DNA from 2 places in the Saccharopolyspora sp. MMCC62 genome. Region 2 is predicted to be linked to the other one. Evidence: riboswitches for the same ligand, from Rfam matches in the RefSeq annotation. Region 2 holds a riboswitch; the other holds the start of a gene.
What was found. A riboswitch is a leader RNA that binds a small molecule or an ion and turns the genes downstream of it on or off. The one in region 2 is predicted to bind cobalamin.
Positions count from the first base shown of each region.

Region 1: another riboswitch for cobalamin. It lies ahead of cobN (cobaltochelatase subunit CobN); the one in region 2 lies ahead of AC29IT_RS08730 (ribonucleoside-diphosphate reductase subunit alpha).

Region 1 is NZ_JBYKCM010000011.1:94,608-101,832, forward strand. Features, by position in the region: gene cobN (cobaltochelatase subunit CobN) at 1-2,916, opposite strand, end outside; cobalamin riboswitch at 3,040-3,171, opposite strand; gene cobG (precorrin-3B synthase) at 3,426-4,646, shown strand; gene AC29IT_RS23970 (precorrin-8X methylmutase) at 4,643-5,290, shown strand; gene AC29IT_RS23975 (precorrin-2 C(20)-methyltransferase) at 5,287-6,855, shown strand; gene AC29IT_RS23980 (cobalt-precorrin-6A reductase) at 6,843-7,225, opposite strand, start outside.
Region 2 is NZ_JBYKCM010000003.1:243,610-250,834, reverse strand. Features, by position in the region: gene AC29IT_RS08740 (helix-turn-helix domain-containing protein) at 1-486, shown strand, start outside; gene AC29IT_RS08735 (bifunctional metallophosphatase/5'-nucleotidase) at 758-2,467, opposite strand; cobalamin riboswitch at 2,683-2,906, shown strand; gene AC29IT_RS08730 (ribonucleoside-diphosphate reductase subunit alpha) at 3,028-5,859, shown strand; gene AC29IT_RS08725 (ribonucleotide-diphosphate reductase subunit beta) at 5,885-6,958, shown strand; gene AC29IT_RS08720 (class I SAM-dependent DNA methyltransferase) at 7,056-7,225, shown strand, end outside.

The DNA of each region.
Region 1 (7,225 bases), on a different contig from region 2:
GTAGGCGCCGGGCTTCGAACCGAAGATGCGCATGGTGGCGCGGCGTTCGTCGCCGTGCCCGGCCAGGTCGGCCTGCGCGTGGGCGCGCACGAAGTTCTGCTCGTCCGGCTCGTCGAGCGCGGCGACCTTGCGGACCGCGTCGTCGAGCAGCGTCACCACGTGCGGGAACGCGTCGCGGAAGAACCCGCTGATCCGCACCGTCACGTCCACCCGCGGGCGGCCCAGCTCCTCCAGCGGGATCACGTCGAGCCCGTTGACGCGCCGCGACGCCTCGTCCCAGGTGGGCCGCACGCCCATCAGCGCCAGGACTTCCGCGATGTCGTCGCCGGAGGTCCGCATCGCGGAGGTGCCCCACACGGACAGGCCCACCGAGCGCGGGTACTCGCCGGTGTCGGCGAGGTAGCGCTCGATCAGCGAATCGGCGATGGCGTGCCCGGTCTCCCAGGCGAGCCTGCTCGGCACCGCCTTCGGGTCCACCGAGTAGAAGTTCCGGCCCGTCGGCAGCACGTTGATCAGGCCGCGCAGCGGGGAACCGCTCGGGCCCGCGGGCACGTAGCCGCCGTCGAGGGCGTGCAGCGTCGCGGTCATCTCGTCGGTGGTGGCGTCCAGCCGCGGGACCACCTCGGTGACGGCGAACTCCAGCACCCGCACCACGTCGTCCGGCGCGTCGCCCAGCACCGAGCGGCACACCTCGACGACGGCGCCGAGCTCCCAGCCGCGTTCCTCCATGCCCGCGACGAGGGCGTGCGCGGAGGTCTCCACGTCGTCCACGGTGCCGCGGGCGACGCTGCCGTCCTCCGCCATGCCCAGTGCCTCGCGCAGGCCGGGCAGCGCGCCGCTCTGCCCGCCCCACACCTGCCGGGCGCGCAGCATCGCCAGCACCAGGTTCACCCGCGCCTCCCCGGTCGGGGCGGCACCCAGGACGTGCAGGCCGTCGCGGATCTGCGCGTCCTTGATCTCGCACAGCCAGCCGTCGACGTGCAGCAGCATGTCGTCGAACTCGGCCTCGTGCGGGCGCTCGTCCAGGCCGAGGTCGTGGTCCAGCTTCGCGGCCTGCATCAACGTCCAGATCTGGCTGCGGATCGCGGGCAGCTTCGCCGGGTCCATCGCCGAGATCTGCGCGTGCTCGTCGAGCAGCTGCTCCAGCTTCGCGATGTCGCCGTAGCTCTCCGCGCGCGCCATCGGCGGCACCAGGTGGTCCACCAGCGTCGCGTGCACCCGACGCTTCGCCTGGGTGCCCTCGCCCGGGTCGTTGACCAGGAACGGGTACACCAGCGGCAGGTCCGCCAGCGCCGCGTCCGGTGCGCAGGACGCCGACATGCCCGCGGTCTTGCCGGGCAGCCACTCCAGGTTGCCGTGCTTGCCGAGGTGCACCATCGCGTGCGCGCCGAACTCGTCGGTCATCCAGCGGTAGGCGGCCAGGTAGTGGTGGCTCGGCGGCAGGTCCGGGTCGTGGTAGATCGCGATCGGGTTCTCGCCGAACCCGCGCGGCGGCTGCACCACGACGACGACGTTCCCGGCGCGCAGCGCGGCCACCACGATCTCGCCGTCCGGGTCGTGCGAGCGGTCCACGAACTGCTCGCCCGGCGGCGGACCCCAGTGCTGCTCGATGCTCTCCCGCAGGTCCTGCGGCAGCGTCGCGAACCAGTCGGCGTAGCGCTTCGCGGGGATGCGCACCGGGTTGCCGGACAGCTGCTCCTCGGTCAACCAGTCCGGGTCCTGGCCACCAGCGGCGATCAGCGCGTGCACCAGCGCGTCGCCGTCCTGCGCGGCCACGCCGGGCAGCGCGTCCGGGCCGTCCACCGGGCCGATGTCGTAGCCGGCCTCGCGCAGCCGCTGGAGCAGGCCCACCGCGCTCGCCGGGGTGTCCAGGCCGACGGCGTTGCCGATCCGGGAGTGCTTCGTCGGGTACGCCGACAGCATCAGCACCAGGCGCTTGTCCGCGGCGGGCACGTGCCGCAGCCGCGCGTGCTTCACCGCGATCCCGGCGACGCGGGCCGCGCGCTCCGGGTCGGCGACGTACACCGGGAGGCCTTCGGCGTCGTTCTCCTTGAACGAGAACGGCACCGTGATCAGGCGGCCGTCGAACTCGGGCACCGCGACCTGGGTGGCCATGTCCAGCGGGGACAGGCCTTCGTCGTTGTCCTCCCACGCCTCGCGGCTGGAGGTCAGGGTGAGGCCCTGCAAGATCGGCACGTCCAGCGCGGCGAGCGCGCCCACGTCCCACGCCTCGTCGTCGCCACCGGCGGAGGCGGTCGCGGGCTTCGTGCCGCCCGCGGCCAGCACCGTCACGATCAGCGCGTCCGCCTCGCGCAACGTGTCCAGCAGGCCCGGTTCGGGGGCGCGCAGCGACGCGCAGAACACCGGCAGCGCCTGGCCGCCCGCGTCCTCGATGGCGTCGGAGAGGGCGTGCGCGAACGCGGTGTTGCCCGCCATGTGGTGCGCGCGGTAGTAGAGCACCGCGACCTTCGGGCCTTCGGTCCGGCGCGGGGTCCGCTCCAGCAGGCCCCACTTCGGCGTCTCCACCGGCGGTTCGAAGCCGTGGCCGGTGAGCAGCACCGTGTCGGACAGGAAGTTGAACAGCTGCGTCAGGTTCTCCGGCCCGCCCTGCGCGAGGTAGCCGTGCGCCTGCGAGCAGACGCCGCCCGGCACCGTGGAGCACTCCATCAGCTCCGCGTCCGGGGCCTGCTCACCGCCGAGCACCACGACCGGGCGCGGTCCGGCGAGCAGCGAGTCCAAGCCCTCCTCCCACGCGCGGCGGCCGCCGAGCAGCCGCACCACGACGAGGTCGGCGCCCTCCAGCAGCGGCGGCAGGTCGTCCACGCCGAGCCGCGCCGGGTTGCCGAGGCGGAAGTCCGCACCGCTGGCGCGTGCGCTGAGCAGATCGGTGTCCGATGTGGACAGCAGCAGGATCATGCGGCACGCTCCCGGCTGAGCAGGGACGCGGGCGTGCGGGCAGGACGCATGGTCAACCTTCCTCGGGGTCCTCGCCCCGGAGTCGTCGGCACCCGGTGTCGCACCGGGCGGTGGCGGCGCCGGAGTGTCCTGGCTCCCGGATCGCCGCTCGCCCCGTGCCTTCCCACCCGCGCGGCGCGCGGGCAGTGGCCTCGTACTCGGAGTTCGCTCCCCGGTGACAGTGGCGGGACCGCGCCGGACTCGCACCGGCTTCCTCCGCACGTCGCCGCCGACAACTCTCCGCAACGGGGCGATCGTTCGTCAAGTGGCCGGTCGTGCGGTCGCGCGAGAGATCCCGCACTCGACGCGTCCGGCCGTCCGGTGAGGCGCATCGCGTTTTGCGGACGTGATCCGGGCGGGACGTAGTATCGACGGTCGCCGGTGCGCCCCCGAGTCCGCGCACCCCGGACAGCGGCGTCGTGCGCTGCGAGTTCCGGACCAGACCATGATCGACGAGAGCGGGGACGAGCGTGCCGCGACGAGCCGGACCCGACGCGTGCCCCGGCGCGCTGCGGGTGCACGAGGCCGCTGACGGGGGACTGGCCCGCGTGCGGGTGCCCGGCGGGCGGCTCGCGGCGCGGCAGGTGCGGGCGCTGGCGACCGCGGCCGCGCTGGGTGACGGCGGCTGGGAACTCACCTCGCGGGCGAACATCCAGGTCCGCGGGCTGTCCGCGGCGGCGGTGCCGGAGTTCGCGGAGCTGCTCGGCGCGGCCGGTCTGCTGCCGTCGCCGACGCACGAGCGGGTGCGCAACGTCGTCGCCTCGCCGCGCACCCGCCCGGCCGCGCTGGACGTGCGCGCGGTGGCGGTGGCGCTGGACGAGGGGCTGCGCGCCGACCCGGAGCTGGCGGAGCTGCCCGGGCGGTTCCTGTTCACCGCGGACGACGGCGGCGGCGAGGTGACCGCGCTGGGCGCGGACGTCGCGCTGCACCCCGCGGACGGCGCGGTGGCGGTGCTGCTCGCCGGGGCCGACCTCGGGCTGCGGGTGTCCGCGGCCGACGCGGCCCGCGCCGCGGTGCTCGCGGCCGCCGCGTTCCTCGCGGAACGGGGCCGGCTGGGCGCGGAGAGCTGGCGGCTGGCGGAACTGCCCGGTGGCGCCGAGCGGATCGCCGCCCGCATCCGGGCGGAATTCTCCTGCATGGCGGCGGAAACCGCGGTCGCGCCCGGTGATCCGGTGCGCACGCACGCGGAGCTCGGCGTGCTGGCCCGCGCCGACGACCGGGTCGATCTCGCCCTCGGCGCGCCGCTGGGACGGCTGGACGCCGGGCAGATCGCGGTGCTCGCTACGCAGACCGAGGAGATCGCCGCCCGGACCGCCGCACCGCACCCGCTGCGGCTCACGCCGTGGCGCGCGCTGCTGCTCACCGACGTCCCCGCGGCCGAGGCACCGCGCAGGCTCGCCGAGCTGGACGCCGCCGGGTTCCTCACCGACCCGGGCGCGCCGCTGGCCGGGGTGACCGCCTGCACCGGCAGCCCCGGCTGCGCGAAGTCCCTCGCCGACGTGCGCGCCGACGCGCGGCGCACCACCCGGCCCGGCCCGCTGCCGGTGCACTGGGCGGGCTGCGCGCGCCGCTGCGGCCGACCGGCCGGACCAGGAGTGGAAGTGCTGGCCACCGAGGCCGGCTACGAGGTCGGCGGGCGCCCCGCCGGCGAGACGTCCGCCGCGCTCGACGCGGCACGGAGGGCAGTGTGAACACCGCAGACAGCACCGGCGGCTACGAGTACGTGCGCGACGGAGCGGAGATCTACCGCCGCTCGTTCGCCACGATCCGCGCCGAAGCGGAACTCGACGGCATGCCACCGGAGGTCGCCCAGGTCGCCGTCCGCATGATCCACGCCTGCGGCATGGTGGACCTGGCCCGCGACATCGCCTGGTCGCCGCGCGCGGTGCTCGCCGCCCGCGAGGCGCTGCGCGGTGGCGCGCCGGTGTTCTGCGACGCCGCGATGGTCGCCGCGGGCGTCACCCGGCGCAGGCTGCCCGCCGACAACGACATCGTCTGCACCCTCGGCGACGAGCGCGTTCCCGGCCTCGCGGCGGCACTCGGCACGACCCGCAGCGCGGCCGCGATGGAGCTGTGGCGGGACCGGCTGGAGGGGTCCGTGGTCGCCGTCGGCAACGCGCCGACCGCGCTGTTCCGGCTGCTGGAGATGATCGACGCGGGCGCGGGCAGGCCCGCCGCCGTGCTCGGCCTCCCCGTCGGGTTCATCGGCGCCGCCGAATCGAAGCAGGCACTGGCCGACCACCCGGCGCTGGAGCACCTGGTGGTGCACGGCCGCCGCGGTGGCAGCGCGATGGCGGTGGCCGCCATCAACGCGATCGCGAGCGAACAGGAGTGAGCAGCACCGTGGAGCAGGCAGGCAGGTTGTTCGGCGTCGGGCTCGGACCCGGAGATCCGGAGCTGGTGACGGTCAAGGCCGCCCGGCTGATCGGCGAAGCCGACGTGATCGCCTACCACAGCGCCCGGCACGGCCGCAGCATCGCGCGTTCCGTCGCCGCGCCGTACCTGCGGGAAGGCCAGGTCGAGGAACCGCTGGTGTACCCGGTGACGACCGAGACGACCGATCACCCGGGCGGCTACCAGGGCGCCATCGACGAGTTCTACGCCGACGCGGCCGAACGGCTCGCCGCGCACCTGTCCGCGGGCCGCACCGTGGCGCTGCTGTGCGAGGGCGACCCGTTCTTCTACGGCTCCTACATGCACATGCACAAGCGCCTGGTGGGCCGGTTCGAGGTGGCCGCGATCCCCGGTGTGACCTCGGTGAGCGGGGCGGCGGCGATGCTCGGCAGGCCGCTGGCGGAACGCGACGAGGTGCTGACGGTGCTGCCCGGCACGCTCGACCCGGACGTGCTCGCGGAGAAGCTGGCGGGCACCGACGCGGCGGCGGTCATGAAGCTGGGCCGCACCTTCGACGGGGTGAAGGCGGCGTTCGAGAAGGCGGGCCGGCTCGACGAGGCCTACCTCGTGGAGCGCGCCACCACGGACCGGCAGCGGCTGCTGCCGCTGGGCGAGGTGGATCCGGCGTCGGTGCCGTACTTCTCGCTGGCGCTGCTGCCGAGCCCGGTGAACGCGGACAGCCCGCTGAACCTGACCGACGCGTCCGGAGTGCCGGTTTCCGCTGCGGCGCAACGGGAATCTCCCGCCGAACCGGCGGCGGGCACCTCGGCGGGCACCGGTGAGGTCGTGGTCGTCGGCCTCGGCCCGGCCGGTCCGCAGTGGACCACCCCGGAGGCGCACACCGCCGTCGCCGCCGCCGACGACCTCGTCGGCTACGGCCCCTACCTGGACCGGTTGCCGACGAACCCGCGGCAGCGCAAGCACGCCTCGGACAACCGGGTGGAGGCCGAGCGCGCCGAGTTCGCCCTGGACCTGGCGCGGCGCGGTTCCCGCGTCGTCGTGGTGTCCTCGGGCGATCCGGGCGTGTTCGCGATGGCCAGCGCCGTGCTGGAGGTCGCCACCGAGGAGCGGTTCGCCGCGGTGCCGGTGCGGGTGCTGCCCGGGCTCACCGCGGCGCAGGCGGTGGCGAGCCGGATCGGCGCGCCGCTGGGCCACGACTACTGCGTGCTGTCCCTGTCGGACCGGTTGAAGCCGTGGGAGGTCATCGTCGAGCGGCTGGCCGCGGCGGCGAAGGCCGACCTGGCGATGGCCATCTACAACCCGGCGTCGCGCAGCCGCACCTGGCAGGTCGGTGCCGCCCGCGACGTGCTGCTGGAGCACCGCTCGGCGGAGACGCCGGTGGTGATCGGCCGCGACGTGGGCGGGCCGCAGGAGTCGGTGCGGGTGGTGCCGCTCGGCGAGCTCGATCCGTCCGATGTGGACATGCGCTGCCTGCTGCTGATCGGCTCGTCCACCACGCGTTCGGTCGGCGGGACGGTGTTCACGCCGCGCCGCTATCCGGCGTGACGCAGCCGTTCCACGGCGGCGGCCACGGTCTCGACCACGGGCACCGGCGGTTCCGGCGGGCGGCGCACGAGCACCACGGTGACGCCGAGCAGCCGGGCCGCGTCCAGCTTCGGGCGGGTCATCGGCCCGCCGCTGTCCTTGGTGACGAGCACGTCGATGCGGTGCTCGCGCAGCAGCGCCACCTCGTCGTCGAACGCGAACGGCCCGCGGGCCAGCAGCAGTTCGGTGCGCGGCGGCAGCGGCGGTTCCGGCGGGTCCACGGCGCGCACCAGGAACCGCAGGTCCAGGTGCGCGAACCGGTGCACGTCCTGGCGCCCGGTGCTGAGGAAGATCCGCTCGCCCAGGCCGGGCAGCGCGGCGGCGGCCTCGT
Region 2 (7,225 bases):
TGGGCCGCGGCGCACGCCGAACGCCCCGGTTCGGTGCGCCGGATGCTCGACCAGGGGCGCGCGCTGCACGCGGCCGCCGAGATCGAGGCCGACTACCCGATGTTCCGGTGGTTCGGGGAGGCGGACGTGCTGGGCATGACCGGCTCGGTGCAGCTGGCGATGGGTGAGCACGAATCCGCGGCGCTGCACCTGTCCCGCGCGGTGGCGGCCCGCGCGCCCGGCGAGGTGCGGTCCGCGTTGTTCGAGCTGGCGAGCCTGGCGGAGGCGAAGCTCGCGCTCGGCGACCACGCGTCGGCGGTGCGGCACGGGCGGCGCGCGGTGCTGCTCGCGGGCGGGGTGCGCAGCGCTCGGCTGCGCGGCAGGCTCGCGGGCCTGCGACGCCGCTGCGGGGAGCTGGCGGTGTCACGCAATTCGTGGCGGGACAGCGCGGAGGAGCTGGCACTGGGCATAGACGGAGTAATAGCCCCTAGACCGGTTCCTCGGTGAATCCCCGCTCCTGTTGCGTTGGGCTCGGGTGGCGGAACCTCAGCTGTTTCCTCGCTGCGGGATCGTTTTCACAGGTGGCTCCGCCACATGCGAAAACGCTGTCCTCGCGAGGGAACCGCTGAGAACCCGCGGCGGTGCCGGTGTCTTGGGTGGTCGCTGCTCAGCGGCTGCGCCGCTGACAAGAAAAGGCGGACGGCTCGGGCTCGTCGGCGGGTTTCCCTTGGTACGACCGGGTTCCCCGGCGGCGCGGGGTGCGCCGCCGGGGGCCGGGTCAGTCGGTCGCGGTGATGCGGTCCGGGGCGGGTGGCACCACGCCGGGGTTCGCCGCCAGGTAGCCGAGCAGGGCGTCCAGGTCCACGGGTCCGCCCGCGACGTCGGTGCCCTCGGTGAAGCCGGTGAACCCGTCCCCGCCACCGGCGAGGAAGTTGTTCACCGCCACCCGGTACTGCGCGGCCGGGTCGACGGGCGCGCCGTCGAGGGTGAGGCCGGAGACCTTCGAGCCGATCGGCGCGGACCGCGAGTACTGGTAGTGCAGCCCGGCCGACACCTGCAGCACGTTCTCGCCCTCGTCGCTCCACTGCTGTTCGAGCACGGCCTGCAGCTGCGCGCCGGTGAGCGTCATGGTCTGCATGGTGTTGCCGAACGGCTGCACGGCGAACGCCTCGCCGTAGGTGATGACGCCGTCTCCTTCGCCCGCCGGGGAGGAGGCGTGTGGCAGGTCGGCGCGCACCCCGCCCGGGTTGGTCAGCGCGAGCTGCGCCCCGGTGTCGCGGGTGGCGGCCAGCTGGGCGTCGGCGACGACGCTGCCGAGGCTGGATTCTCCGGACGGCGCCGGGGTTTTCAGCAGGTCGCCGGTGGCGGTGCCGACGGCGCGGTTCGCGATGGGCGCGGCCTTGGCGCGGGCCTCTTCGACGAGCGCGGCGGCTTCGGGGTCGGGTTCGACGTCGCGGGTGACGACCTCGTTGTGCGCGGTGCTCTGCTCCCGCACGACCTCGCGGGTGTGCCGGTCGACGCGCAGGTCCAGCACCGACAGCAGCCTGCCGTAGGAGGCGCCCTGCACGACGGGCCGCGGGGCGCCCGCCGGGTCGGTGACGGTGCAGTTGTACTGCTGGTGGCTGTGCGCGCTGAACACGGCGTCGACCTGCGGGGAGACGTTCTCGGCGATCTCGGTGGCGGGGCCGCCCGCGGCGACGTCGCAGGAGTTCGGGCCGCCGCCGGCGGCTTCGTCGCCCTGGTGCAGCAGCACGACCTGCGCCTTGATGCCGAAGCGCTCCAGCGCGTCGGAGGTGCGGTCGATGGCCTCGACCTCGTCGCCGAACCGCAGGCCGCGCACCGCTTCGGGGCTGACCACGTTCGGGAGGTCGTGCAGCGTCGCACCGATCACGCCGATCGGGACGCCGCCGGAGACCTGCACGGTGAACGGCATCAGCGCGGGAGCGCCGCCGTCCTCGAAGGTGACGTTGGCGCCGAGGTACGGGAAGCTCGCGCCGTCGAAGGAATCGCGGAACTCGCAACCGTCCTGCGGGTGGCAGCCGCCGGTCTGCAGCCGCTGGAGTTCCTGGTAGCCCTCGTCGAACTCGTGGTTGCCGACGACGTGGCCGCGGACGTCCTGCGAGTTGAGGAAGTCGACGGTGGGTTCGTCGTGGAACAGCGCGGAATTCACCGGCGAGGCGCCCACGCTGTCGCCGGCCGAGAAGACCAGCGAGTTCGGCACCTCGGCGCGCAGCCGCTGCAGGTGGGTGGCGAGGTAGGCGGCGCCGCCGGCTTCGACGGTCCGGCCGTCGTCGAGCTCGACCGTCCCGGAGGACCCGGTGGGCGGTTCGAGGTTGCCGTGCAGGTCGTTGAAGGTGATCAGCCGGACGTCGGTGGTCGCGGGCGGGTCCTGCGGTGCGGCGCCTGCGGTCGCCCCGGTGGCAGTGGCGGCGGTGGCGAGTGCGGTGGCGGCGACGGCGAGTCCGCGTCGCACGCGGTGGGCACGCATGGTTCGGTCTTCCTCCCAGGTGGTGATCTCGGGAGGCAGTCTGCCCGGCGCCGCCGACGACCACCACCGAATCCGCGTCACACCCCTCGTGCGAACTCCGCCGGGTGCGGGCAGGATGCGTCCCGGGCGTGCGCGAGCCGCTACCGAACGCGTCCGCCATCGACACCGCCACGCCGATGATGATGGGGTCCGGATCACCGTCGAACCCAAGATGTAGTGTGGCGCCCGCTGATGGTTCGCCGGTCCGACCGGCGTGACAACAGGGAACCCGGTGCGAGTCCGGGACTGCCCCGCAGCGGTGAACGGGAACGACCGCCGTCACCACCTCCCGGTGGTGCAGCACTGGACGCTCGGCGTCCGGGAAGCGACGGCCAGTAGGTCCGGTGTCGAGCACCGGTCGCCCGTGAGTCCGAAGACCTGCCATCGGTGCGCGCACGAGGGGTGCGCGCCGTCCGGGACCTCGCGGGAGGGTTGCGGGACGAGCGGTGCCGTGCGCGCCGCGGTCCTGGCGCGTTCCGAGGAGTTCCGGGCAGGTGTCCGAGCTTGCGAGGAGAGAGCCAGTGACCGAGTCCACGACCCGGCCGTCAGCAGCGACCGCGGTGGTACCGGCAGGAGTGCGGGTGCTGCGGCGCGACGGGACCGTTTCCGGTTGGGACGAAACGAAGATCTCCGTGGCGTTGACCAAGGCGTTCCTGGCGGCCGAGGGGGATTCGGCCGCATCGTCGTCGCGGTTGCACCAGATCGTCGCGGAGTTGACGGAGCAGGCGGCGCAGGGCGTGCTGCGCCACGCGGGCACCGAGGGCCTGGTGCACATCGAGCAGATCCAGGACATGGTGGAGCTGGCGCTGATGCGCGGCGGGCACCACGGCGTCGCCCGCGCCTACGTGCTCTACCGGGAGGAGCACGCGCAGGCCCGCGAGGCCGAGGTGGCTCCCGCCGAGGACGCCGCTCCCCGCCTGGAGATGACCGCGCCGGACGGCACCCGGGTGCCGCTGGACTGGGAGCGGGTGTCGACCGTCGTCGAGCAGGCCTGCGAGGGCTTGGACGACGTGCGGGCCGACCAGGTGCTGCGGGAGGTGCGGCGCAACGTCTACGACGGCATCAGCTCGGCGGAGCTGGCCGAGTCGCTGACGATGGCGGCGCGCACCTTCGTGGAGGCGGAGCCGAACTACTCGCTGGTGACGTCGCGGCTGCTGCTGGACAAGCTGCGCCGCGAGGCGCTGAGCTTCGTCGCGGGCGAGCCGACCGAGGCCGACCAGGTGCAGATGCGGGACCGCTACGCCGGTTACTTCGCCGACTACGTGCGGCGCGGCATCGAGCTGGAGCAGCTGGACCCGGAGCTGGCCCGCTTCGACCTGGAGCGGCTGGGCGCGGCGCTGGACGCCGATCGGGACATCGCGTTCGGCTTCCTCGGGTTGCAGACGCTCTACGACCGGTACCTGCTGCACGAGAACGGGGTGCGGTTCGAGCTGCCGCAGGCGTTCTTCATGCGGGTCGCGATGGGCGTGGCGCTGCGCGAGGACGACCGGGAGGCGCGGGCGATCGAGTTCTACGACCTGATCTCCTCGTTCGACTTCATGTGCTCGACGCCGACGCTGTTCAACGCGGGCACCACCCGCCCGCAGCTGTCGTCCTGCTTCCTGACCACCGTGGACGACGACCTGCACGGGATCTTCCACGGGATCAGCAACAACGCGCTGCTGTCGAAGTACGCGGGCGGGCTCGGCAACGACTGGACCCCGGTCCGCGGCACCGGCGCGCACATCAAGGGGACGAACGGTTCCTCGCAGGGCGTGGTGCCGTTCCTGAAGATCGCCAACGACACGGCGGTCGCGGTGAACCAGGGCGGCAAGCGCAAGGGCGCGGTGTGCGCGTACCTGGAGACCTGGCACGTGGACATCGAGGAGTTCCTCGACCTGCGCAAGAACACCGGCGACGACCGGCGCCGCACGCACGACATGAACACGGCGAACTGGGTGCCGGACGAGTTCCTGCGCCGGGTCGAGGCCGACGAGCCGTGGACCCTGTTCTCCCCGGACGAGGTGCCGGACCTGCACGACCTGTACGGCACCGCGTTCGCGCAGCGCTACCGGGAGTACGAGGCGGCCGCGGAGCGCGGTGAGCTGAAGGTGTTCCGCCAGGTCCGCGCGGTGGACCTGTGGCGCCGGATGCTGACGATGCTGTTCGAGACCGGGCACCCGTGGATCACGTTCAAGGACCCGTGCAACCTGCGCTCGCCGCAGCAGCACGCGGGCGTGGTGCACTCCTCGAACCTGTGCACCGAGATCACGCTGAACACCAGCGCCGACGAGGTCGCGGTGTGCAACCTCGGTTCGATCAACCTGGCGCGGCACGTCACGGCCGAGGGCCTGGACGTGGAGCGGCTGCGGCGCACCACCCGCACGGCGGTGCGGATGCTGGACAACGTCATCGACGTGAACTTCTACACGATCCCGGAGGCGCGGGCCTCGAACCTGCGGCACCGCCCGGTGGGCCTGGGCCTGATGGGCTTCTCGGACGCGCTGTTCGCGCAGCGCATCCCGATGTCCTCGCAGGCCGCGGTGGAGTTCGCGGACCTGAGCATGGAGCACATCAGCTTCCACGCGATCACCGCGTCCTCCGAGCTGGCGGCCGAGCGCGGGCGCTACGAGTCGTTCGAGGGTTCGCTGTGGAGCCGCGGCGTGCTGCCGATCGATTCGCTGGAGCTGCTGGCGCAGGCCCGCGAGACCGGCGTCGACCTGGATCGTTCGTCCACTCTGGACTGGGACGGGCTGCGGGAGCAGGTCCGCGCGAACGGCATGCGCAACTCGAACGTGCTGGCCATCGCCCCGACGGCGACGATCTCGAACATCTGCGGCGTCGGCCAGTCCATCGAGCCGCTGTACCGGAACCTGTACGTGAAGTCGAACATGTCGGGCGACTTCACCGTGCTCAACGCCGACCTGGTGCGGGACCTCAAGGCCGCGGGCGTGTGGGACGAGGCGATGGTGCAGGACCTGAAGTACTTCGACGGCGACCTGGCTCCGATCGACCGGGTGCCCGCCGAGCTGAAGTCGTTGTACGCCACCGCGTTCGAGATCGAGCCGCACTGGCTGGTGGAGGCCGCGTCCCGCCGCCAGAAGTGGATCGACCAGGCGCAGTCGCTGAACCTGTACATGGCGGCGCCGAGCGGCCGCAAGCTCGACGAGCTGTACCGGCTGGCGTGGCGCAAGGGCCTCAAGACCACCTACTACCTGCGGTCCAGCAGTGCGACGCACGTGGAGAAGTCCACGCTGCGCGGCACCGACGGCAAGCTCAACGCGGTCTCCCCCGCCGCCGCCCCGGCCCCGGCTCCGTCGCCGCAGCCGCAGGCGTGCGCGATCGACGACCCCGACTGCGAAGCCTGCCAGTGACCGCCCCGTTCCCCCTGGAGGACTCATGACTTCCGTGCACACCACCGACGCCACCGGGCTCGGCGAGATCGACCGCGGCGCGGGCCGGATCAACGTCGACGACAAGGCGATGATCAACGCCCAGGCGGACGTGAACCAGCTGCTGCCGCTGAAGTACGGCTGGGCCTGGGAGAAGTACCTCGCCGGCTGCAACAACCACTGGATGCCCACCGAGGTGTCCATGCACGCCGACATCGCCCTCTGGCGCTCCCGCGACGGGCTCACCGAGGACGAGCGGCTGATGCTCAAGCGCAACCTCGGGTTCTTCGCCACGGCGGAATCCCTGGTGGCCAACAACATCGTGCTCGCCGTGTACCGGCACATCACCAACCCCGAGTGCCGCCAGTACCTGCTGCGCCAGGCGTTCGAGGAGGCCGTGCACACGCACACCTTCCAGTACATCTGCGAGAGCCTGGGCCTCGACGAGGGCGAGCTGTTCAACGCCTACCGCGAGATCCCGTCCATCTCGGAGAAGGACGAGTGGGCGCTGCGGCACACCCAGAACCTGGAGAACCCCGAGTTCGCCACCGGCGGCCCGGAGCGCGACCAGGCGTTCCTGCGCGACCTCATCGCCTTCTACGTGATCTTCGAGGGCATGTGGTTCTACACCGGTTTCGCGCAGATCCTGTCGCTGGGCAGGCGGAACAAGATGGTCGGCATCGCCGAGCAGTACCAGTACATCCTGCGCGACGAGTCGATCCACCTGAACTTCGGCATCGACTGCATCAACCAGATCAAGCTGGAGAACCCGCACCTGTGGAGCGAGGAGTTCCAGGAGGAGGTGCGCGGCATGCTCGCCGACGCGTGCCGCCTGGAGGTCGCCTACGGCCGGGACACCATGCCCCGCGGCATCCTCGGCATCAACGCCGAGCTGTGCGAGCAGTACATGCACTTCATCACCAACCGCCGCTGCGCCCAGCTGGGCCTCACCCCGGTGTTCGCCGAGGTCGAGAACCCGTTCCCGTGGATGTCGGAGGCGATGGACCTGAAGAAGGAGAAGAACTTCTTCGAGACCCGCGTCACCGAGTACCAGTCCGGCTCCTCCCTCACCTGGGACTGAGCGGATCGGGCCGCCCGCCGGGAACTCGGCGGGCGGCCCGCGGGCGTTCCGGTCGTTCCACCGCGCCGGGCCGCCGACGCGGCATAGGGTGCCCGGCATGAGCGTTCCGGTTCCTGATCTCGACGTCGTCCGGGAGTCCTACGACCGCGTGGCCGACGACTACGTGGACATGGTGACCACGACGGGCATCGGCGATGTCCGCGCCCACCCGTGGCTGCGCGCCGCGATGGACGTGTTCGCCGATCAGGTCGCCGGGCTCGGGCCGGT